Regions from separate parts of the Pseudoalteromonas sp. MBR-15 genome, predicted to be linked through region 3. Evidence: predicted binding sites of a transcription regulator. Region 3 holds the regulator's gene; each other region holds the start of a gene.
What was found. Region 3 encodes sigma-54, which starts transcription at its own class of promoters, with help from an activator protein. Its sites were predicted from a motif close to GTTGGCACGNNNNTNGNNT; they were not measured.

Region 1 (5,935 bases), on a different contig from region 3:
TGTTCAAGGCCGACTAGGCGCAGGCCTATAAGTTGACCTTTTTTTAACTTATAGCGTGGCGCGAGCTTTATCTTTGCACCACTGAGTGAGATATCAGATGTTGTTGCGGCTACTTTGCTGTCTTTATCAAACTCAACAGTGATTTTGATAGAGTAATTCATCCGCTCTTCACGACGGCTTTCGTAGGAGGCAAATTTTATCACTTTGGCTGATAACTGACTGTCGTTATCGTCTTCAGTAAGAGCTTGTTCGGCCGCTTTCTTTTGCATGACACGATGGTTGTTTTCAGTGTTCATCACCGCTTCATAGACAGCAAGGGTGTAACCGCCATGGCGTTTAATAGCCTGTTCAAACACTTCGATGGCAGTATCGTCCATAAAGTGCTGTTTACCTTCGTATTCGTATGGTTTTACTTGACCCGTTACTTGCCCACGTAAATCAATAAACCGTGCAACAGGCTGAGATAAACGCGACATCTCCATTTTGATCAAGAACTGCTCAGGCTTAGTTAAGCCCGCTGTTTTTGATTTAAACAGTTTGTCGAATTTTGGGGTGCCTAAATACGCCTTTAGCTCTTCAACTAGGCTTTCATATTTAAGCAGAATGTCTTCAGCCATTTATAAAACCATCAACGTCTATTAAAAAAAGTAGGTATACTAGTCGGCAATTACGCAGTAAAAACACAAACAGTAGTCACTTTTTTATTTTATTAATTATTGTTATAAGTATTTGCCAAATAAATGGCAAGCACTGTTAAGTTTTATTTGTAAGCAAAAACTATGCCCTAAAGCGGTTCTTTATTTAACAGTGTGTTGAATAAAGAGCTGAAGTAAGAGGTTTTAGTTACAACGAGTTATCTTTTTGTGATTATAAACTTACTATACATTAATTGTGTTAAGTGTCAGTTTTTAATAACAAGTTAGTCACAAATTAGCGACCTAAATAGGTAAGGCCGAATGGCAAAATCAGCAAAAATCGAATTTGTCTGCACAGAGTGCGGCATGAACTATCAGCGCTGGCAAGGACAGTGTAAGTGCGGTGCATGGAACACGCTAGCAGAATTTAAGCCCTCAGCCGGACAGTCAAAACAAGCGGCAAGCCGTGCCGTGGTTGCAGGCTACGCAGGCGGTGTTGGCGGCGGCTCAAAAAAAATTAATGAAGTCGAAACCGCCGAAGCAGAAAAACGCTTAACCGACATTGGTGAGTTAGACCGTGTATTAAGTGGCGGTGTGACCACCGGTTCCGTAAATATTATTTCGGGCGATCCAGGGGCTGGAAAAACGACATTATTGTCAGATTTAATTGCCCGCATGTCGAAAGTGATGCCGTCACTTTATTGTACGGCAGAAGAGTCATTATCGCAGTTTAAAAACCGTGTAAACCGACTGCGTTTAGATTATAACCCTGATGAGCTTTATTTACTGTCAGAAACCAGCGTTGAAGCAATTATTGAAGAACTTGATAAGAACAAGATTAAGTTTGCGGTGATCGATTCAATTCAAGCGGTTGTGACAGAAGCCGCTAATGGCAGCCCAGGCTCTCCTTCACAAGTTAAAAGTGCAGCACAAGCACTCACTCAATATTGTAAGCAAAATGACGTCACCATGTTCATTATTGCTCACGTTAATAAAAACAACGAAATCGCAGGCCCGCAAACCTTAGTGCATATTGTTGATGCGCTGCTGCATATTGATACCAACGATGGGCAAATTCGTACCTTACGTGCCAATAAAAACCGTTTTGGCGATATTGATACCGTCGGTATTTTTAGAATGTGTGAGCGCGGTATGCTCAGTGTTGACAACCCAAGCGAAATATTTTTATCGGGGTCAAGCACCGAATCGCCGGGATCGGCTATTACATGTATTCGTAAAGGTAATCGTAATTTATTGTTAGAGATTCAGTGCTTAACCACAGAAACCGAGGCTGAGTTTCCGCAGCGAGTGTGTGTTGGCTTAAATATGAATCGTATCAAAATGCTCACGGGAATTTTGCGTAAACACACCAAGACTAAAATCTTTCATGACACGTTTTTTAATATTGTCGGTGGCCTAAAAATTGATGAGTCTGAAACCTGTATCGACTTAGCATTAGTTACGGCATTGTTGAGTAGTTTGAATGAATTTGTTGTGCCAAGAACCACCTGTATTATGGGCGAATTAAGCTTAAATGGTGACGTTAGGCCCATCGACAGTGGGGTGCCGCGAGTAAAAGAAGCCGCTCAGCATGGTTTCACTGAAATTTTTATTCCATATCGTAACTACCATAAATCAATGGAAGGATTGGGCGCAAAAATTACACCTGTTAAAACAGTGCATGAGTTACTGTCTTTAATAAACTAGTTGTAATTTGATAGACTATAAAAAACACCAATCAAAGGAAATAAAATGAAAAAGTTAGTAATTGCAGCCGTTGTTGCTGCAGCTGTAGGTGGCGTCGTTTACGCAAACTATACAGCAACACAGGAAGTGAAAAAGGTTGTTGATAAGCAACTAAGCGCTTTATCAAGCCAAAGTGGTGTAGATATCACTTACAGCGATATTTCAGCAAGTGTGTTCAGTAGCAGCATGCAGTTGTCTGGTATAAATGTGCAAAGCATTGAAGGCGATGAAACCATTGCCACTATCGACAATATAGAAGTGACGGGTTACGAAGTTGATGCGATCCCACCCCACACGGGCTTCGTGATGACAAATTTCCGCTTTAGTGATGAGTTTTTATCGCAACTTCCAGACAGTGCGAATAATAAGCTTGCCGCAACGAGTTACAACGTGAATTCATCGCTTGATTACAACAAAGAGTCAGGTGATAGCAAGTTTGCGCTTAACGTGAAGGCAAACGAAGTGGCTGATGTACGTTTTAATCTTGGTTTAGCAAATTCAACGGCGTTGATGGAAGCATCTTTATCAATCAGCCAAGCACAAAATGCTGCGAATGGGGCTGAGCTCACTTTAGAGCAACAACTACAGCAACAATCAAAAATGATGGCGGCAATGAGCCAATTAGAGCCGCGCAGTATCGAGCTTGAAATCAACGACGACGGTGAACTTAAAACTGTTGTCGAAAGCTTCTTAAAAGCGCAAGGCATGACACTTGATGACCTTGAGCAAGTGGTGGCAATGCAATTACAACAAGCTCCTGTAAGTGCGGAGTTAGACACTGCGATTAAAAACTTTGCCAGTGGTTTATCAAAATTGTCTTTATCGGCACGCCTACCTGAAGGCAAGTCGATGATGCAAATCAACCAGCAAATCATGATGCTGGTTGGTCAGCCTGAAGAGCTTGCGAAATTTATTAATTTAAAAGCCAGTGGTGAATAACCCGCTGACCGCAGCCGTGCGTTAGCTGCAATAACCTTAAAGTGTTCAACTCTCTAGTTTGCTCACTTTAAGGTTGTTTTTTACATGCCTGACACCCTGACTGTGTTCTAAGAACTTTTGTGCCAGCGCACGTTGAAACCCCGTTTCCGTTGAACCTAATAATTCAATCGTATCGCCATTTACAATAACCTGTAAGTTTTCAATTTTAAAATTGCGGTTATTCGTTAGTTTCTTTAAAGCCACTTGCTGTAATCGCGGTTGCGCCGAAGTACTGGTTGTTAAAACATGGGTGTTGGCACTGACTTGTGTGGCGCAAGCCAATAAAAAAAGACAGCTAAATAAGGTTACGACAACAGATAATTTGAAACGGCTCATACAATTCCCTCGCAATAATGACAGATTGAACTCTGTATGAACAATTACAAATTCTGTTCCAATTTTAGTTTGTTGATATTTATGGATTTTATTTGTTTTTAAAGAAACTGTATGTGAAGTAATTACACATAGTTCAGTAAAAAAGACACGGCAAATAACAGCGATAAAAATGCCGAAACAGGCTCGGCATTTTTATTAACAAGGCATATTAAGCACGCACTACTTTTTCTTTTTTGGTTTTGCCTTTTTCTTCGCTTTGATCTTTGCTGGATCTTTTTTCTTTTTAGAAGGGATTTTTGCTTCTTTGTGTTGCGGCTCTATCCCTTTGATTACTCGGCGCTTTAGTTTTTGTTCGATGTAACGCTCAACTTTGCCTAAAATGGCAACGTCATGCGCTTCGATAAATGAAATCGCGATTCCTTTTTTGCCTGCACGACCAGTACGTCCAATACGGTGAACGTATATATCTGCGGTGCGAGGCATATCAAAGTTAATCACATGGCTGATATCTGCCACGTCAATACCACGGGCAGCCACATCGGTTGCTACCAATATTTTATTGCGGCCAGAATGGAAGTTCTCCATTGCTTTCATGCGTTTATCTTGTGGCATTTCACCACGTAACCAAGCAACGCGCAGTCCTTCGTTATTTAACGCACCAATTAATGATTCTAGGCGTTCACGGGTCTTAACGAACACTATCGCTTTATGGATATCATCGCCGTTTAAGATATCGACTAACATTTTAAGCTTATGGTTGTAGTCGTCGGCTAAGTGAACCCACTGGTGGATCTTTGCTTTTTCTTTACGCGACGATTCTGCTTCTAGTAACGCAGGATCATTTAAAATACGCTCAGCGAAAAGCTCAACACTGTCACCTTCAAGTGTGGCTGAAAATAGAAAACATTGACGACGATTTCTGGCTTCATCACAAATACGCAGCATTTCTTTACGAAAGCCCATATCGAGCATGCGGTCGGCTTCGTCTAGAATAAGCATTTCGACATTTTCAGCATGGAAATTCTCGGTTTCGAGGTATTCCATTAAGCGCCCAGGTGTCGCAATAAGAATGTCGTTATTGTTCTCAAAAATTTCTTTGTGCGTTCCATAGTTAATGCCGCCCGTCACGACACCTATTTTAAGGTGTGTTTGCTCAGCAAGCTGTTCACAATGCTCATGGATTTGATAAGCAAGCTCGCGAGTAGGAGTCATGATAAGTACTCGGGCAAAACCAGGGTCACGACGAGGGAAATCAAGCAAGTATTGAATAGCTGGGATCAAAAACGCGGCTGTTTTACCGGTACCTGTGGGTGCAGATGCCAAAATATCGCGCCCTTGTAATGCTTCAGGGATCGCTTGTTGTTGAATGCTGGTTGGCGTATCAAAACCCATTTTATTAATGGCATTTAACAGCTTGTTATCGATATCAAATTCAGAAAATTGCATAGAGTGACATAAATAGAGGACAATTGGCGTTAATTATACGCGCTATCCAGCTGTTGGTGAATGAAAAGGTGAAAAAATGTCAGGTTTTGTGTTTAAACAGTTTTCGATAGGGCAAACTCACACTGCAATGAAAGTTTCAACAGATGGGATTTTGTTGGGGGCATGGGCACATGTAAGCGATGCTGCACGAATTGTTGATATTGGCACAGGCACCGGGTTGCTTGCTTTAATGGCAAAACAACGTGCGCCGAAGGCGGTTGTTAACGCTATCGAAATAGAGGCTAACGCGTGTATTGATGCTCGCGCTAATTTTGCTAATAGCCCTTGGCCTGACATTATGCTTTATCAAGGGGCTGTGCAGTCTTTTAAAGCAGCAACCCCCTTTGATGCAATTATCACTAATCCACCTTATTTCAATGCCAGCCTTAAAGGCGATAATGCAGCACGCAATACAGCGCGCCACACCGATGGGTTGAGTTTTAGCGAATTAATCAAAGCGTGTAGTGCGCTGAGTCATGCACATACTCTGCTCAATGTGATACTGCCTTGTCCTGAGGCCGAGCAATTTATTGCCATTGCAGAGCAAGAAGGCTGGTATTTAAACCACTTGTGTTTAGTTAAAACAACCGAGAAAAAAGCACCCAGTCGCAGTTTAATGTTATTTAGTCAGGTTGCAGCCCCTTTAACGACAACACATTTAACGATTCATGCAAACAGTGGCGCGTACAGTGCTGAATATAGTGCGCTATGCAAGGACTTTTATTTGAAAATGTGACGCATACCAGCCATTAATA
Region 2 (5,935 bases), on a different contig from region 3:
TTTTGAGTATCGATTATGGCCTTAGCACATGTACTAAAACCACAATTTATCACAGCTAATCAATATAACCCATGTTTACAGCAAGAAGAGTATGTGGGTGAGTTGAGTGAACTTCGTCAGCAAGCAAGTTGGTTGAGCCATTTGGTTGATACCATGCCTGCGGGGGTTGTGGTATTGGATGGCCGCGGCATGATTGCAAAAGCGAATCAAATCGCTATCGATATGCTTGGTGAGCCTCTGGAAGGTGAAAAGTGGTTCAGCGTTATTCAGCGCTCTTTTCGTCCTAAACAAGATGATGGTCACGAAGTCTCACTCAAAGATGGTCGCTTGATTAAGCTTGATATAACGGCTCTGACGCCAGAACCGGGGCAATTAATTTTAATGACCGATTTGACCGAAACACGCCGACTGCAAAAGCGTGTTGCACACATGCAGCGCCTGAGTGCGCTGGGTAAAATGGTCGCATCGCTTGCGCATCAAGTAAGAACACCGCTTTCGGCTGCTATGTTATATGCGGCTAATTTAGGCTCTAAACGCTTACCTGAAAGCTCGCGGGGTAATTTTCATAACAAGTTAATGTCACGATTAAAAGATTTAGAAACCCAAGTGAATGATATGTTGTTGTTTGCTAAAAGTGGCGAACAGCAAGTAGTTGAGCGTGTATCAATGCAGCAATTACTCAATGAAGTAAAAGCGGGGGCTGATGCTATGGTGGCGCAAAACCACAGTGAATTAAGCGTTAGTTTGCCAGAGCCCGATATTGAAATTGTGGGCAATAAAACAGCGTTAGCCAGTGCTGTTCAAAATCTTATTCATAACAGTATTCAAATTATTGGCCAGCACGCAAAAGTGTCACTCAGCGCTCAGCGTGATGAGAGGAGTGAACACTGTGTTCGTATCAGCGTCAGCGATAATGGCCCTGGAGTCGATATTAGCCAAGCCGAAAAATTATTTGAACCCTTTTACACAACGAAAAGCCAAGGTACAGGGCTTGGGCTTGCAGTCGTAAGCTCAGTCGCTAATGCGCATCAAGGACGGGTCGAAGTGGCTAATAATGCCCATGGGGGGGCATGTTTTAGTTTAATCCTGCCTATTAGTGCAGAAACTACGTCAGTGGAGGCAAGATGAATACGAACTCTATTTTAGTCGTTGAAGACGACGCAGGCTTACGCGAAGCCTTAATTGATACATTGGAAATGTCAGGTATTGATTGCATCGCTGCCGACAGTGCCGAGCAAGCAATGGTATTGCTAAAGCAAGGAACGTATTCATTGGTGGTAAGCGATGTACAAATGGGCGCGATGAGCGGCCTTGATTTATTGCGTAGCATTAAACTTAATTACCCTGAACTACCAGTATTAATGATGACAGCATACGCCACCATTGATGATGCGGTTGAGGCAATGCGTTTAGGGGCTATTGATTATATGGCTAAACCATTTGCACCTGAAGTTTTATTGAATATGGTGAGTCGTTATTTACCCGAGAAAGAAAAAGAAACCGATGGGCCGATTGTCGCGGATCCATCCAGTATTAAATTACTTGAGCTGGCCAGTAAAGTGGCACGTTCAGATGCCAGTGTCATGGTGCTCGGACCCAGTGGTTCGGGTAAAGAAGTGCTGGCGCGCTTTATTCACGATAAATCAAGTCGCGCAGATGCCCCCTTTGTAGCGATTAACTGTGCCGCTATTCCTGAGAACATGTTAGAAGCGACCTTGTTTGGTTATGAAAAAGGCGCATTTACTGGGGCGATTCAAGCGTGTCCGGGCAAATTTGAACAAGCACAAGGTGGCACTATCTTGCTTGACGAAATCACTGAAATGGATTTGGGTCTGCAAGCTAAGTTACTGCGTGTTTTGCAAGAGCGTGAAGTTGAACGTTTGGGTGGTCGTAAAACCATTGAGCTCGATGTTAGAGTGCTCGCAACCAGTAACCGTGATTTAAAAGAAGCTGTTAGCGAAAATTTATTCAGAGAAGATTTGTATTATCGCTTAAATGTTTTTCCTTTAATGTGGCGTCCGCTGTGTGAGCGCCCAGGTGATATTATTGTCCTTGCAGAGCATTTAATTGAGCGTCATTGCATCAGAAGTAAAGAGCCTATCGCATTATTAACTGAGCAAGCTAAGCAAAAACTGCTATCGCATGCTTGGCCGGGTAATGTCCGTGAACTTGATAATGTGATTCAGCGTGCACTGATACTATGTGATGGTAATAGCATTCATGAAGACGATATATTTATTGAAGAGCTCTTAGCGGTTAAAGCACAGACTGTAAATAGTGCACCGGTGCAAAATGCCCCTGTTTATAAAGAGCAAGTGGTTAACCCCATGCATGACGAAATTCCATCTGTGAACGAGCAGGGAAATTATAAAGATGAGCTTAAAGACAAAGAGCATCGCATTATTTTAGAAACCCTAGCTAGGTGCCAAGGAAAGCGCAAAGAGGTTGCTGAAACATTAGGGATTAGTCCACGAACACTTAGATATAAACTTGCTCAAATGCGCGACTTAGGTATTGCATTACCCGCTTAAAAGCATCCCCCTTAACTGACAAGCTCACTCCATGTGGGCTTGTTTGCTGTCAAAACTCTGACAAACAGAATAACCATCTAACACATTGATTTATAGCGTTTTATTTTGTGGCACGTTTTGTGCTTTATCTGTGTATAAGTAAACTGCATTGTCAGAGAGTATTATGAAAGTTCAAAACAGCGCATTATTTCAAGAAATGCAATCTATGGCACTTGAAGCTAGCCGTAGTCAATCCGTTAATAATTTACCAACTCAGGCTCAGCCAACATCATCGGCGCAATTTGGTGACTTACTTACAAGCGCGCTAGATACCGTTAATGGCCTGCAGCAAGAAGCAAAACAAAAAGTAACAGCACTTGAGATGGGAGACCGCAGTGTATCCCTTGCTGAAGTAATGATTGCTTCGCAAAAGTCTTCGGTTGCTTTTGAAGCAACGGTGCAAGTTCGCAACAAACTTGTTGAAGCATATAAAGAAATCATGAACATGCCTGTTTAACTAGGTAGTGGAGAATTATTGTGGCGCAATCTAATCAATCAACTGATCTAGCCCTCGCAGGCGGCGGTGTCGATACTTCAGACACGGATGATCAACAAGAGCAAAAGTCAGGCTACCTCAGTGCCCTCAATGGCGTTGATGTATTACGTCAGGTGACTTTGGTCATTGCACTGGCTATTTGTTTGGCAATCGCAATTTTTATTATTATCTGGGCTCGTCAACCAGATATGCGACCGCTGGGTAAAATGCCAACCGAAGAGCTTATCCAAACGCTGGACTTTTTAGACGCACAGAAGATTGATTATGAACTTGATGGTAATGTCATCTCAGTTGAAGAAGGCGAATACCAAAATATTAAATTATTGATGGCCCGTGAAGGTCTTGAGCAAGCGCCAAGCTCAGGCACCGACATCATCATGCAAGATATGGGCTTTGGTGTTAGCCAACGCTTAGAACGTGAACGTTTAAAACATGGTCGTGAGCAGCAACTTGCTCGCACAATCGAAGAGCTAAAAAATGTCACTCGCGCCAAAGTGCTTTTAGCAATTCCAAAAGAAAACGTATTTGCTCGTCGTGAAAAATTACCATCAGCTACCGTTGTACTAACTCTTAAACGTGGCCGTATGTTAGATGGTGAAGAAATCGACTCAGTTGTTGATATTGTTGCCTCTGCAGTACAAGGTCTTTCACCTGAGCGTGTTACGGTGACAGATCAAAACGGTCGCTTACTTAATTCGGGTTCACAAAATTCACTGGCAGCGCGTTCTCGCAAAGAATATGAAATTGAGCGCAAGCGTGAAGAAGAATACTTAAATAAAATCGACAGCATCTTAATTCCTGTCGTAGGCTTAGGTAATTACACTGCGCAAGTTGATTTAAATATGGACTTTAGTGCGGTAGAAGAAACACAAAAGCGCTACAACCCAGACTTACCTGCAGTGCGCAGTGAAACAACATTTGAAGAAAATAACATTGGTGGTCTTGCTGTGGGGATCCCAGGTGCCTTGACTAATCAACCGCCTGTTAATTCAAATATTCCTGAAGTTGCAGGACAAGGGGGCGCTGGTAGTGCAATGAACCCAAGTCGTTCGCACAAAGAAGCAACCCGTAATTACGAGCTAGATACCACTATTTCTCATAAGCGTCAGCAAACAGGTGTTATTCGTCGTATTAGTGTATCTGTTGCGGTTGACTATGTGCCACAAGTGGGTGAAAACGGCGAGACAACAATGGTTCCTCGTTCAGTTGAAGCGCTGTCAAATATCCGTCGCTTGCTACAAGGCGGAGTGGGGTTTGATATGCAACGTGGTGATGCGCTTGAAGTTGTTACTGTTCCGTTTGTACGTGAAGACACCGCTGCGGCCATAGAAGTGCCTATTTGGGAACAAGACTGGTTTATGAAGATATTGCGTTTATCATTAGGTGCATTAGTGATTATCGTACTTATCATGGCGGTTGTGAAACCTATGCTGAAACGCTTAATTTACCCAGATGATACACTTGAAGAGTATGATGAAGATGCACTTAGCTCTGGTGTAGATATTGGTGATAGTACGCTAGATATGCTAAATAAAGACTTTGACTCTGCTGCTGTAGGATTCTCAAGTGATGGTACACTACAGCTGCCAGATTTACATGGTGATGAAGATTTACTCAAAGCAGTTCGTGCATTGGTTGCTAATGAACCAGAACTGTCTTCTCAAGTAGTGAAAGCGTGGTTAACTGAAGATGACTGATCAAGAACAAAAACAACTCCCACCGGCGTTTGATGTTGATAAATTAGACGGTGTTGATAAAGCAGCGATTTTATTGCTGAGTTTATCGGAAGAAGATGCTGCGCAAATTCTAAAACACTTAGAGCCTAAGCAAGTGCAAAAAGTGGGCATGGCGATGGCTGCATTAGACGATTTATCGCAAGCGAAAATCAGCGCCGTTCATAACTTGTTTATTGAGCAAATTCAAAGCTTCAGTACCATAGGTTTCCAATCTGAAGACTTTATTAAAAAAGCGCTTACGGCCGCACTTGGTGAAGATAAGGCCGCCAGCCTAATCGACCAAATTGTGATGGGTTCGGGAGCGAAAGGTCTTGATTCACTTAAGTGGATGGACTCGAAACAGGTGGCTAATATTATTCGTAATGAGCACCCGCAGATTCAAACCATTGTGCTTTCTTACTTAGAGCCTGAGCAATCAGCCGAGATTCTGTCGCAATTCCCAGAGAAAGTGCGTCTTGATTTAACGATGCGTATTGCGAACCTTGAAGAAGTTCAACCAGCTGCATTGCAAGAGTTAAACGAGATCATGGAGAAACAGTTCGCCGGCCAAGCAGGTGCACAGGCAGCGAAAATGGGCGGCTTAAAAGCAGCGGCAGATATCATGAACTACCTTGATACCAATATTGAAGGTCAGTTAATGGATTCGATTCGTGAGCATGACGAAGAAATGTCGCAACAAATTCAAGACTTGATGTTCGTATTCGAAAACTTAATGGATGTAGAAGATCGAGGCATTCAAGCGATTCTGCGCGAAGTACAGCAAGATGTCCTTATGAAAGCGATTAAAGGCACAGATGAGGCACTGAAAGAGAAGATCTTAAGTAATATGTCTAAACGTGCAGCGGAATTACTGGCCGACGACTTAGAAGCTATGGGCCCTGTGCGTATTAGTGAAGTAGAAGCGGCACAAAAAGAAATTTTGTCTACAGCACGTCGTTTAGCTGACTCAGGCGAAATTATGCTTGGCGGTGGCGGTGGTGAGGAGTTCCTGTAAACCATGACAAAGCCTTCTTTTCATCCCGGACGCCCAGTTCATGCAAGTGACGCAGTCGATGAACTACTCGAGAACTGGCCGATTCCTGATGTAGCGCAAGATACCCGAAAGTTTGCTGGGCGCTCAACAGCTTACGGTA
Region 3 (5,935 bases):
TTTGGATTAAAAAAGTGTCTTCAGCATGCATCGTCGTTGCCTATTGGGTATCTTGCTCGCGGTGGCGTATTTTCACGTTTGCGTGACTTTTCGAAAAGCTCTCACCAATGGTTTGCGCTAAGTAAACCGAGCGATGTTGTCCACCTGTGCAGCCAATCGCAATGGTTAAATAACTGCGATTATTTCGCTCTAAGTGAGGGAGCCATGTTTGTACAAAGGTTTGAATTTGCCATGTAAACTTTTGCACTATGCTGTGACTAGCAAGGTAATCTTTTACTGGTTGGTCTAAGCCTGTCAGTGGTTTTAGATCCGGTTCCCAGTGTGGATTCGGTAAAAAGCGAGCATCAAATACGTAATCAGCTTCTTTTGGAATACCGTGCTTAAAGCCAAACGACATAAAAGTAATAATGAGCTTTTTGTCTTTTTTACCCAGTATTTTTTCGCGAATAGATTCGGCAAGCTGATGCACGCTGAGATCGGTCGTATCAATCATAAAATCGGCACGGGTGATCAAAACATCCAGTAATACTTTTTCTTGTTTAATCGCTAAATCAAGCGGCAGCGAGTCAATCGATAATGGGTGTAAGCGGCGTGTTTCAGAGAATCGTTTGATCAGTGTTTGATCATCACTATCTAAATAAAACAACGTGGGTTTTGCAAAGCCCGGTAAATACTCAAGAATATCGTTAAATTCTTGCTGTTCTTTCGGCAGGTTACGCACATCGATACTTACAGCAATTTTGTCGTAATTATCTGACACACTGCGTACTAACGAAGGAAGTAGGTTTACAGGAATATTATCAACGCAGTAATAGCCTAAGTCTTCAAGTACTCGTAAAGCGACCGATTTACCTGAACCAGAGCGACCGCTGATAATAATTAATTCCATTTATGCCTCTGATGCAATGACTTTAAACAGATCACTATCTGTTTTAGCACTGCGTAGCTGTTTACAAAATTCTTTGTCTTTAAGTCTATCAGCAATTGTTGATAAGGTCTTTAGATGAAGTTGACAGTCACCATCTGGTACGATGAGTGCGACAAAAATATCCACTGGACGATTATCAATTGCGTCAAAATTTATAGGTGACTCACTCACAATTACAAATGCGTGTGGCTGATCTGCACCGCTCATACGACCATGTGGAATCGCAATACCTCGGCCAATACCCGTGCTGCCCAATTTTTCTCTGTTCAATAGGGCATTGAGTATATCTTGCTGAGATAAATGAGGGAGCTGCTCATGAGCCAGTTCGCTGATAAATTCGAGAATTCTTTTTTTGCTATTAAAAAGGACCGCAGCTTTGCTGCAGTCCTGGTTAGTAAGTGAACTAAGTTTCATAATTTAGTGTCGAGCTAATTTCTCTTTGTGTTTAATTACTTGACGATCAAGTTTATCGATTAACGAGTCGATGGCTGCATACATATCTTGGTGTTCAGTAGAGGCAAATAACTCGCCTCCGTTTACATGTAAAGTTGCTTCTGCTTTTTGGCTTAGTTTTTCTACATCTAGAATGACATGAACATTATTAATGTGGTCAAAATGCCTTTCTAGTTTCGCAAACTTGGTGTTTACATAGTCTCTTAATGAATCTGTGATTTCTACATGACGACCAGTTAAATTTAGTTGCATAAGCATTTTCCTTCTATGTAAAACGTCTAAATCAGACTCTTACGCTGATTCGACGGAGGTATTGCTAGAGACTCTCGATATTTTGCTATTGTCCGTCTAGCTACTTTAATTCCTTGCTCAGCCAATATATCTGCAATTTTGCTATCACTCAATGGTTTAGCTGTGTTTTCTGCGGCGATTAGCTTTTTGATTAAAGCGCGAATTGCCGTAGATGAACACTCACCCCCATTTTCAGTGCTTACATGGCTGGAGAAGAAATATTTCAACTCAAAAATTCCCCGCGGGGTATGCATGTATTTTTGTGTTGTTACTCGCGAAATTGTTGATTCATGCATTTCGACCATTTCTGCGACATCATTTAATACCATGGGTTTCATGGCCTCAGGACCATGTTCAAAGAAAGCCTGTTGTTGTTGAACAATACAGTTAGTCACTTTTAATAACGTGTCATTACGGCTTTCTAAGCTTTTAATAAACCATTTTGCTTCTTGTAAATGAGAGCGAATAAATTGGCTATCACTGCTTGATTTTACAGAACGTGACATCGCCGCATAGTGGCTATTCACTCTGATTTTCGGCATGCAGTCTGGGTTTAGTTCAACTACCCAACGGCCTTTTATTTTTTTTACGGATACATCGGGTATCACGTATTCAGATTCTTCTCTAACAATGGTATCCGCAGGCTTTGGATTTAAGCTGTGGATCAATGTCATGACTTCTTTCAGCTCACTTTCTTTAAGCTTAGTCTTTTTCATCAAAGTGCGATAGTCACGACTCGCTAATAATTCAATATGTTCTGATAACACCATTTTAGTTTCAGCTAAATAGGGGGTGTCAGCATCGAATTGGCGTAATTGAATACACAAACATTCTTGTAAACTACGGGCGCCAATACCGACAGGATCGAATAATTGAATTCTTTTTAAGACAGCTTCGACTTCATCAAGTTCGATTTCTTCTTCATCGTTATTTTGATTGAAGCTTTCAACAATGTCTTCGCAGCTTACGGTTAAAATACCCGAATCATCAATTGCCTCAACAATCGCAACGGCAATCGCTTCGTCTGTTGGGCTGAATGGAGTCAGTTGTAACTGCCACATTAGGTATTCGTGGAGAGTTTCGGTTGATGCGCCTTGGTAAATTGACTCATCTTCAGGCATTGGACCTGAGGAACTTGATGGGGCAGCACTCATGTACTCATCCCACGTAACATCCATTGCTAAGTCGTCACTTACGGTGTCTTTGTTGAGGGCATCACTGCTTTCTTGCTCGTACTCGCTCGCAGCTTCGTCAGCCGACGCGCTTAGTTGGGTATCGTCAGATTCGGCTTTTTGCTCGTTTTTGCCAATACTCTCTTCTGCATAATCTGCTTCTTCAACTTCAAGCAAAGGGTTAGAGTCTAACGCTTCTTGAATTTCTTGCTGGAGATCCAATGTACTGAGCTGCAACAAACGGATAGCCTGTTGCAGTTGTGGAGTCATTGTAAGTTGCTGGCCCATGCGCAGCTGTAATGATTGCCTCATGTATCCCTAACAATCCTTTTTAGTCTTATCAAACAATAGAACGATGCCGTTAACTATTTATTTGATTTATTGTCATTGTTATAAGTCTAGCAGATGCTCTAGTCGGTGGCGTATTTAAAGCCTGAATTGCTCGCCTAGATACACATCGCGTACAGTTTGGTCGGCTAACACATGTTCAGGTGTACCTGATGCAATTAGCTCCCCATGAGAAACAATGTAGGCTTTTTCACAAACATCAAGGGTTTCTCTCACATTGTGGTCAGTAATTAATACACCAATACCACGATTTTTTAAGTGCTCAATAATTTTCTTTATATCTAACACTGAAATAGGATCAACACCAGCAAAAGGCTCATCGAGCAAAATAAATTTAGGGTCAGCGGCCAGTGCACGTGCTATTTCAACACGACGGCGTTCACCCCCTGACAATGCCATACCTTGGCTGTCACGAATGTGTTGAATGCTAAATTCATCAAGTAAACTGTTAAGTGTTTCTTCGCGGCCTTGTTTATTGAGATCTTTACGGGTCTCTAAAATGGCCATTAAGTTTTGATAAACAGTCAGTTTTCTAAAAATCGATGATTCTTGTGGCAAATAGCCAATACCTAAGCGAGCGCGGCTGTGCATTGGCAATAAGGTGATGTCGTTATCATCAATGCTTATTTTACCTTTGTCACTGGGCACTAATCCCACAATCATGTAAAAGGTGGTTGTTTTACCTGCGCCATTTGGCCCAAGTAAACCGACAATGCTGCCAGCTTCTACCTCAAGGCCTACATTTTTTACAACTTGGCGACCCTTATAGCTTTTAGCTAATAGCTCTGCTTTTAGTGTGCTCATGGCTGGCCTTCATCGTTCTTTTTGTTATCAACAGGCACTAAAATAGTGTGTACACGATCGGTCGAGTTTTCATCTTTCTCGGCACTTATCAGTTGCTGTTCCATATCGTATGTAATGCTCTTGGCACTGACTTTTTGGCCTGCTTGAGTCACTTGTGCATTGCCAACGAGTGTTAATAAGCGTTTAGCAACATCGTATCGAACTTCTTCAGCACTGGCGCTCATAATAGTGCCGTCAGCTTGTTTTTCTTCAAAGTAAGCGGGCTTTCCTGTGGCAATAATTAATTCAACCGTGCCTTCAACTTCACCTGCATGTGCTTCGAGTCGATCCGCTGTAATACGACGGTTACCATGTATGATCTCGACATTATCTTCGAAGATACCAATGCCATTTTTTAGCTGACCTTCTTGGCGATCAGAGCTAATGCTGATTGGTGTGCCAGCCTGCTCAGCAGCTGCGCCAGAAAACGCAATCAATAAGCTTGGGATCAGGAGTAATTTCTTAAGTTTATTGGTCATAGTATATGGTTCGTGTATGGTTAGTTAACTCAACAATTTCGGCTTTTAAATCGGCTTTTAAACCTTTACCGGTAATTTTTAAATTCGGCCCTGTCAGCGTGACAGGTTGCTTAGAAAACATGGTCATTTTGTCAATGTCTATGTTAATGTTCTCAGCTTTAATATCTTCGATCATGCCATTATGGGTAAGGTTTTTAGCAACCACATCCCCTTCGAATACAAGCTGATCGTTTTCATATAACGTGGCTTCTTTGGCTTTTACTTGCCAAACTTGCTGATCACCGTAAATGGTGAAAATGGGTTGCTCAAAAAAGGTAAACCCGAGCTGTTGATACAGCTCCATTTTAGCAGCGGCCACTTTATGACTGATTTTACCTTGATCATCATAGGCTGTTTGCTTTAATGCGATTGCGGTGTAATCAGGTGTAGCGATAATCTCGTCTTCACTGAGCACTGTGTTTGTCGGTTGATTAAAGTACGGATACCATAACCAAACCATGCTACAAACAAAAACAATACTTAGTAAAATACGGGCTATATTCATGCGCTCGTTCCATCGCTAGTTAGCGGTTTGCCATTTTCTAGCATTAATAAATCAGTTAGTTCACGCACAGCTCCAAAGCCACCAGGTAACAGGGTGGTGTAATGAGCCAGTTTTTTGATTAATGGATGAGCATCATTAACAGCAACGGCAAATCCGACTTTTTCCATAACCGGTAAGTCTGGACCATCGTCACCAATATAGGCAATTTGCTCATCTGTTAAGCTAAGTTTATCTTTTAACTCTTGATAAGCAATGAGCTTATTCTCTTGGCCCTGATAAATATGTTGTACCGTAAGGCTAGTCATTCGCTGCTGAACTATTTGTGAATGGCGTCCCGTGATTACGGCCACCTGAAAACCACTATTGATAAGGGCTTTAATGCCGAATCCATCTTTTGTATTGAAAGCTTTAAGCTCTTCGCCTTGATTGCCCAAATAAATACGGCCATCTGAAAAAACACCATCAATATCACAAATAAGCAGTTTTATTTTTTGAGCACGTTGACTCACGTCTGTGCTTACTGGTTGGTAAAGCTCAGCAAATGTCATGCTTAAAGTACTCCTGCTTTTAAAAGGTCTTGCATGTTAAGCGCGCCAATGGGGGTGTTGCTTTTGTCGATTACAATCAAACCATTAATACGTTTACGTTCCATAATATTAAGCGCTTCTGCGGCCAGCATATCAGCGTGTGCAGTTGTGCATGAGCGAGTCATTACTTGGCTAATTGCGGTGCTGTGAATATCAACTCGTTGCTCTAAAATACGACGTAAATCACCATCAGTAAAAAGTCCCGATAGTGTGTTGTCATCACCAACAATTGCGGTCATACCGAGGCCTTTAGCCGACATTTCAATTAATGCATCTTTGATACTTTGCGA
Region 4 (5,935 bases), on a different contig from region 3:
AACCCAATGTGCCTGAGTTTGGCTCACCCGCAATAGGCTCGCCCGAGGTTAAACTTTTCTTCCAAGAAGTGTCACCCGCTTGTTGTAAGCCTTGAGAGTTTGAAAAGCGCACCATAGCCACTTGGCCTAAGAATGAAGTATCGCCATTGCTGTATGAAGCAACTACTTTTCCATCTGCACCAATATCAATGCCCGCTAAACGACCGACTGTCGCACCATCTTGCTCAAGTGCTTTTACTTCAAAGTTACTGGCGTATTGCGTAGGCACTTTATTAGCGGTGCCTGCTTCATCACGCCAATTAACCGTGATTTCATTCGGGAACTGTGCGCCATTACCAAGTAGTGTCGATAAACCTGACGAAGCATTTGAAGGCAAAATAATGTCATCAAATGTGGTTTCTGGAGCGGTTACGTTCGGTAAACCCGCCGCCGTGAACTCAAGTGTATCAATTGGCGTGTGTGCACCTGTGCCCGTTGCAGCACCTGAAGCATCAAACGCTTGACCATCCATTGTGGCGTACACTTCCCACGTATTTGGCGTTGCTGTAGGGTCTTGCTTTACAAAAAATAACTGCACAACATGCGGCTCACCTAATGAGTCATAAACAGTTGTTGAAGTAGACGAGTTATAGCTCGTGCTATCAGTTGGATCAAAGGTTGTCGTTGTTGGCGTATCGACACGTGCGTCTAAATTCATTGAGCTGTAGATATTACTCGTATGACGAGGCGAACCTGAAGCATCAGGAATTTGAATCGGTGAAGTAGTACTTAAACTTACCGACGTCGTATTACCCGTTGATGGGTCAACAGGGAAACCTTGCAGGTAGTTACCATTGGCATCAACAACAAAGTTATCTGAATTTAATTTAAATGCACCCGCGCGCGTATATGTAAAGTCTTGTGATGCGATGTCATCACTCATCGCAAAATAACCTTCCCCTGTGATTGCTAAATCAAGTGAGTTATTTGTGAATGATAACGACCCTTGGTGAAACTGTTGTGCAACCGTTGCTGTTTTAACACCGTCGCCGTTTTTTGTTTTACCAGAACTAAATACTGACGATGCGTACACATCAGCAAACTCAGCACGTGACTCTTTAAAGCCCGTTGTGTTTACGTTGGCAATATTATTTGCCGTTACGTCTAAATCTTTTTGTGCGGCTGCTAAACCTGTTAATGCAATATTGAAGCTCATAACTCACCTCTAACCTATCTCTTAGCCTAAGCTAACCCAAACCTTTTTAATTATGCGATTTCAGCTATATCAGTTAGCCTAACCGCACCCTCTTTTGTATTTACGATAATGCCGCTGCTGCCATTAATATTGACACTTTCAATGTTCTTAAAGGTTGCCAGAGGCATGCTACTGTAATCTCCATTTACGAAGCCTTCAGCGCTAATATTGTATTCGCCTTCAGGAAGAACATTGCCCTCACCATCTTTACCATCCCATTCGAAACGATGAGCACCGGCAGATTTCGATCCTAAATCAATAGTGCGAACTAATTGTCCCGTCGAATCAGTGATTCTTAACGTAAGAGATTCAACAGTTGTTTCTGCCACAACGGAACCTTTAGCTAAATTTTCGCCATCAAAGTCAATAGTCTCTGACTCAAGCAATGCTTGCTTACCCACTAACGTTGACGCTTGTAATGCCGAATTTGATGTCATGGATGCAGTGAGTGACTCAAATTTTGTGTTTAAATTTGAAATACCTTCTGCCATGGTAAAGTTCGTCATTTGCGCAATCATTTGATCGTTATCAGCAGGATTGCTCGGATCTTGAAACGACAACTGCTGCGTTAACAACGAAAAGAAATCTTCTTGAGACAGTGTATTACTGTCTTCTTTTGCTGTTGGCGTGTTTGTCTCATTCCAACGCAAGCTATCCATATAGGATGATGATGCAGAGCTGATGTCGTTACTCATAACTTATCCTCGATTACCGTTGTCCTAACAACAGTGTTTTACTTAACATTTGCTTAGCTGCATCAGCAACTTGCACATTTGTTTGGTAAGAGCGAGAGGCAGAAATCATATTAGCCATTTCTTCTACAACGTTGACATTTGGTTTATAGATATACCCATTTTCATCCGCGCTGGGGTGATTCGGGTTGTATTCTATTTGTAGCGGCTTATCGCTCTCTACAATGCCTAATACTTTAACGCCAACAGAAGAGCCCTGCGGATTACTTTGCGATGCTGACGCTTTTGTAAGTTCAGCAGCAAACACAGGATGGCGCGCTCGGTATGTCTGGTCTTGGCTTGAGCTAATTGTATTTGCATTCGAAATATTACTTGCTGTGGTATTTAAGCGAACATTTTGTGCGCTCATACCCGTGCCCGAAATATCAAAAACATTATATAAACTCATGATTAAGCTCCTTGACTACCGAGGGCTTTTTTAAGGCCTTTAATTTTACTACTCATAAATTGCAGGCTTGCCTGATACTCTAATGAGTTTTGTACATACAAGTTTCGTTCCACTTGTATATCAACAGAGTTACCATCACCTGTATCTGCTTGATTTGGCGTACGAAACATTTCTGAATTACCAACAAATCGACTGCCACCGGCAAGGTGTTTCTCATCCGTTCTTACCATGCTATTGCCGCCGTGCTGGTTGCTTTTTGCCGCTTTTAATGCGGATGCAAAATCGACATCTTTCGCTTTATAGCCCGGCGTATCAGCATTAGCGATATTTGTCGCTAATAACTCAGCGCGTTGTGAACGGATCAACATGGCATGAGGATGCACACCAAATGCTTTATCAAAACTGATAGCCATAACCATCTCCAAAAATTTGACTCTCCTTAGCTAATGCAAAAGGTAAGCCAAAAATTAAGCATGATTATTTTATAATTAAGGTGTTGATATATAATGAAATTAGCAACCTAAGAACTAGGTTGCTAAGGAAAGATTACTTTTTCTGGTAGATGATACCCGGATTACATCGCACCATATCAAAACTGTCACTAAGGCCAGCCATTGACTCTGAAGCGCCTAAAAACAGGTAGCCTTTTGGATTAAGTGCTTGCGCAAATTGCGCGATAATTTTTGCTTTTACTTCGGGTGCAAAGTAGATCAATACATTACGGCAAAAAATAATATCAAATTTACCCATCAAGGCATACGAATCCAATAAGTTTAAATGCCTAAAACTGACCATTTTCTTTATTGGATCAACTACTTGAGCCATACCGTTACCACTGTCTTTAAAAAACTTTTGACGTCTTTCAACAGACAAACCACGTGCCAAAGCCAGTGAGTCATATTCTGCGTTTTTACACATATCAAGCATAGTATTAGAAATATCTGTGCCGATAATTTGTGCGCCCATTTTTAAAACGCCAGGTTGCTTAGATTGAAACTCAGCAACCGACATGGCAATAGAATACGGTTCTTGACCTGATGAACTTGCCGCTGACCAAATTTTAATTGGACGACGCAATTCTTTGAATTCAGGGAAAAGTTTAGTTTTAAGCAATTCAAATGGGTATTGATCACGAAACCACAAAGTTTCGTTTGTTGTCATTGCATCAACCACTGCGGCACGAAGCTGCCTCTCGTGAGGACTCAAGGTTTTACTTACCAACTGTGACAATGACTCAACATTAAAACGCGCCATCAAGGGTGCCAGGCGACTTTTCACTAAATAAAGTTTGTTATCGCCTAGTACAATGCCACATTGTTGCTCTAAAAAAGAGCGGAACTGATCGTATTCGCTTTGTTGTAAGTGCTTATTTTCCAAAGTAATACCACCTATAAATAATTAATCACAATGAACCCACTTTTTAACGGCAGTCGCTAATTCGTCTGGGTTAAATTTTGCAATAAAATCATCGGCACCCACTTTTTCTATCATCGCTTGATTAAAAACACCACTGAGTGATGTATGCAAGATTACATGCAAAGGTGATAACTTTGGATCGGCCTTAATTTCTGCGGTTAAGGTGTAGCCATCCATTTCTGGCATTTCAACGTCTGAAATTAACAAGCCAACTCGCTCAGTAATATTATTTACACAATCAAGTTCTGCTATTTCACGTAAGCGTATTAAAGCTTCTTTACCATTTTTAGCGAGTTCAGTTTGTACACCGAGAGGTTCTAACGCACGTTTTACCTGATTACGCGCAACGGCCGAGTCATCAGCAATAAAAACGATTCGCTCCCCTAAATCTTTTTGGATTTCTCCCTCACCAATCACATCCGCACTTACTTCAGTGTTAACAGGGCAAATTTCGTTAAGGATCTTCTCGACGTCTAAGATTTCTACCAGTTCGTTTTCTATTTCAGTGACCGCGGTTAAATAAGAGTAACGCCCTGCACCTGAAGGTGGCGGCATAATTTTTTCCCAGTTCATATTAACGATGCGCTCTACGCCACCGACTAAGAACCCTTGCACTGAACGATTGTATTCCGCGATGATAATAAAACTATCTTTGATATTTTCAATGGCAGGACCGCCAACAGCCATTGATAAATCGATAACAGAAATGGTTTGACCACGAATGTGTGCAACACCACGAATATAAGCATTCGATTTTGGCATGTTTGTAAGCGGTGGACATTGTAGAACCTCTCTTACTTTAAACACGTTAATACCAAAGCGTTGTCGCCCTCTGAGTTTGAATAATAGTAATTCAAGGCGGTTTTGCCCAACCAACTGTGTACGCTGGTTTACTGAGTCTAAAATGCCTGCCATTTCAATCTCCTAAAGATAAACAACCAGAGCCGGAACAATAATTGCTTACTTTGTGTTAAAGCTACATAAGGTTACGAAGCGTCTGTTTTTTGACGCAAAATATTTATACCTTGTTTTCAACAATAAGCATAGTCGAAACAATATGAGTTTGTTAAAAAAAAGCCGAAGATACAGTGTTTTTTATTTTCTTTCTAGCTTGTTATTTGCCACGCATCTACAAGCTGAAGTGTATAATAACGAGCAACTTCAACAAATCGCTATTGATTTTGTCAGCGAGCAGATCCCCGATCTCGATACAGCACCGCAAGTAAGTGCATTACCACTTGATAGCCGTATTCCAGAAAGATTGTGTGAATCGCCATTAAATAAAACATTACCGACAGAACCTCCTTTTAATCGGCAGGTTACCGTACAACTTAAATGCGATGACATAAATAGTTGGACTCAATATGTGCATGTTCGCATTATTGAGCTGGAACCCGTTGTTGTCGTAACAACCAATTTAGCACGCGGTGAAGTAATTAGAGCAGAGCATTTGCGCTTAGAGATGAAACCTAAGCAGTTTGTAAGAACGCAATATGTTCAAGAAAAATCAATGCTTGTCGGCAGTCGTAGCAAGCGCAATATTCGCAGTGGTGTGCCTATTGTAATGAGCCATGTTTGCATGGTGTGTAAAGGCGACAATGTGACTATTTATGCTTCACTGCGTGGCTTGAGGATCAAAACAACAGGTATTGCGCTTGAAGATGGCACATTAGACGAATTAGTACGTGTAAAAAACAAAAAATCAGGTAAAGTATTAAATGCACGTGTGGATGGTGTTGAGTCTGTGCAAGTGAATATTTAATTTTTTATATTTATGCTAAAGTATCCGCTGTGCCCGCCGATATATAGGCATATGTTGGGTAATGTATAGGTCAAAAATTATGGTAAGCAATGTCAATAATGGTCAACAACAAACTTCTGTGTTGACGAATACCAAGCAAAAAAATCTTGATTTACAAAAAGATAACGCTAACGCGGCAGCGGCAAAATCGACAGCGCCAAAAGCAAGTGCAGATTCGGTAAGCTTAACGCCTCAAGCTAAACAACTTAAATCTTTACAAGATAAAGCTGAACAGTCGTCTGGCTTTGATAGCAATAAAGTGGCTGAGTTAAAAAAAGCAATCAGCGAAGGTAAATACCAAATTGATGCTGAAAAGTTAGCTAAAAATATCGCCGCATTTGAGT

Region 1: the regulator sigma-54 is predicted to act here: its motif matches at 3,740-3,758, upstream of ACSSVW_RS11280 (BON domain-containing protein).
Region 2: the regulator sigma-54 is predicted to act here: its motif matches at 2,638-2,656, upstream of fliE (flagellar hook-basal body complex protein FliE).
Region 4: the regulator sigma-54 is predicted to act here: its motif matches at 2,821-2,839, upstream of flgB (flagellar basal body rod protein FlgB).

Annotation. Positions count from the first base shown of each region.
Region 1 covers NZ_JBRJHH010000007.1:104,166-110,100, forward strand. The annotation lists gene ACSSVW_RS11265 (PilZ domain-containing protein) at 1-617, opposite strand, end outside; gene radA (DNA repair protein RadA) at 957-2,342, shown strand; gene ACSSVW_RS11275 (hypothetical protein) at 2,388-3,320, shown strand; gene ACSSVW_RS11280 (BON domain-containing protein) at 3,366-3,695, opposite strand; gene srmB (ATP-dependent RNA helicase SrmB) at 3,915-5,141, opposite strand; gene ACSSVW_RS11290 (tRNA1(Val) (adenine(37)-N6)-methyltransferase) at 5,218-5,916, shown strand.
Region 2 covers NZ_JBRJHH010000004.1:284,458-290,392, reverse strand. The annotation lists gene ACSSVW_RS08035 (sensor histidine kinase) at 16-1,128, shown strand; gene ACSSVW_RS08030 (sigma-54-dependent transcriptional regulator) at 1,125-2,531, shown strand; gene fliE (flagellar hook-basal body complex protein FliE) at 2,695-3,027, shown strand; gene fliF (flagellar basal-body MS-ring/collar protein FliF) at 3,048-4,763, shown strand; gene fliG (flagellar motor switch protein FliG) at 4,756-5,796, shown strand; gene fliH (flagellar assembly protein FliH) at 5,800-5,935, shown strand, end outside.
Region 3 covers NZ_JBRJHH010000003.1:325,799-331,733, reverse strand. The annotation lists gene ACSSVW_RS06565 (HPr family phosphocarrier protein) at 1-31, opposite strand, end outside; gene rapZ (RNase adapter RapZ) at 41-889, opposite strand; gene ptsN (PTS IIA-like nitrogen regulatory protein PtsN) at 890-1,342, opposite strand; gene hpf (ribosome hibernation promoting factor) at 1,346-1,633, opposite strand; gene ACSSVW_RS06545 (RNA polymerase factor sigma-54) at 1,660-3,156, opposite strand; gene lptB (LPS export ABC transporter ATP-binding protein) at 3,271-3,996, opposite strand; gene lptA (lipopolysaccharide transport periplasmic protein LptA) at 3,993-4,514, opposite strand; gene lptC (LPS export ABC transporter periplasmic protein LptC) at 4,504-5,058, opposite strand; gene kdsC (3-deoxy-manno-octulosonate-8-phosphatase KdsC) at 5,055-5,606, opposite strand; gene ACSSVW_RS06520 (KpsF/GutQ family sugar-phosphate isomerase) at 5,609-5,935, opposite strand, start outside.
Region 4 covers NZ_JBRJHH010000004.1:310,609-316,543, forward strand. The annotation lists gene flgE (flagellar hook protein FlgE) at 1-1,195, opposite strand, end outside; gene ACSSVW_RS08135 (flagellar hook assembly protein FlgD) at 1,246-1,929, opposite strand; gene flgC (flagellar basal body rod protein FlgC) at 1,943-2,374, opposite strand; gene flgB (flagellar basal body rod protein FlgB) at 2,377-2,787, opposite strand; gene ACSSVW_RS08150 (CheR family methyltransferase) at 2,921-3,751, opposite strand; gene ACSSVW_RS08155 (chemotaxis protein) at 3,773-4,705, opposite strand; gene flgA (flagellar basal body P-ring formation chaperone FlgA) at 4,848-5,552, shown strand; gene flgM (flagellar biosynthesis anti-sigma factor FlgM) at 5,632-5,935, shown strand, end outside.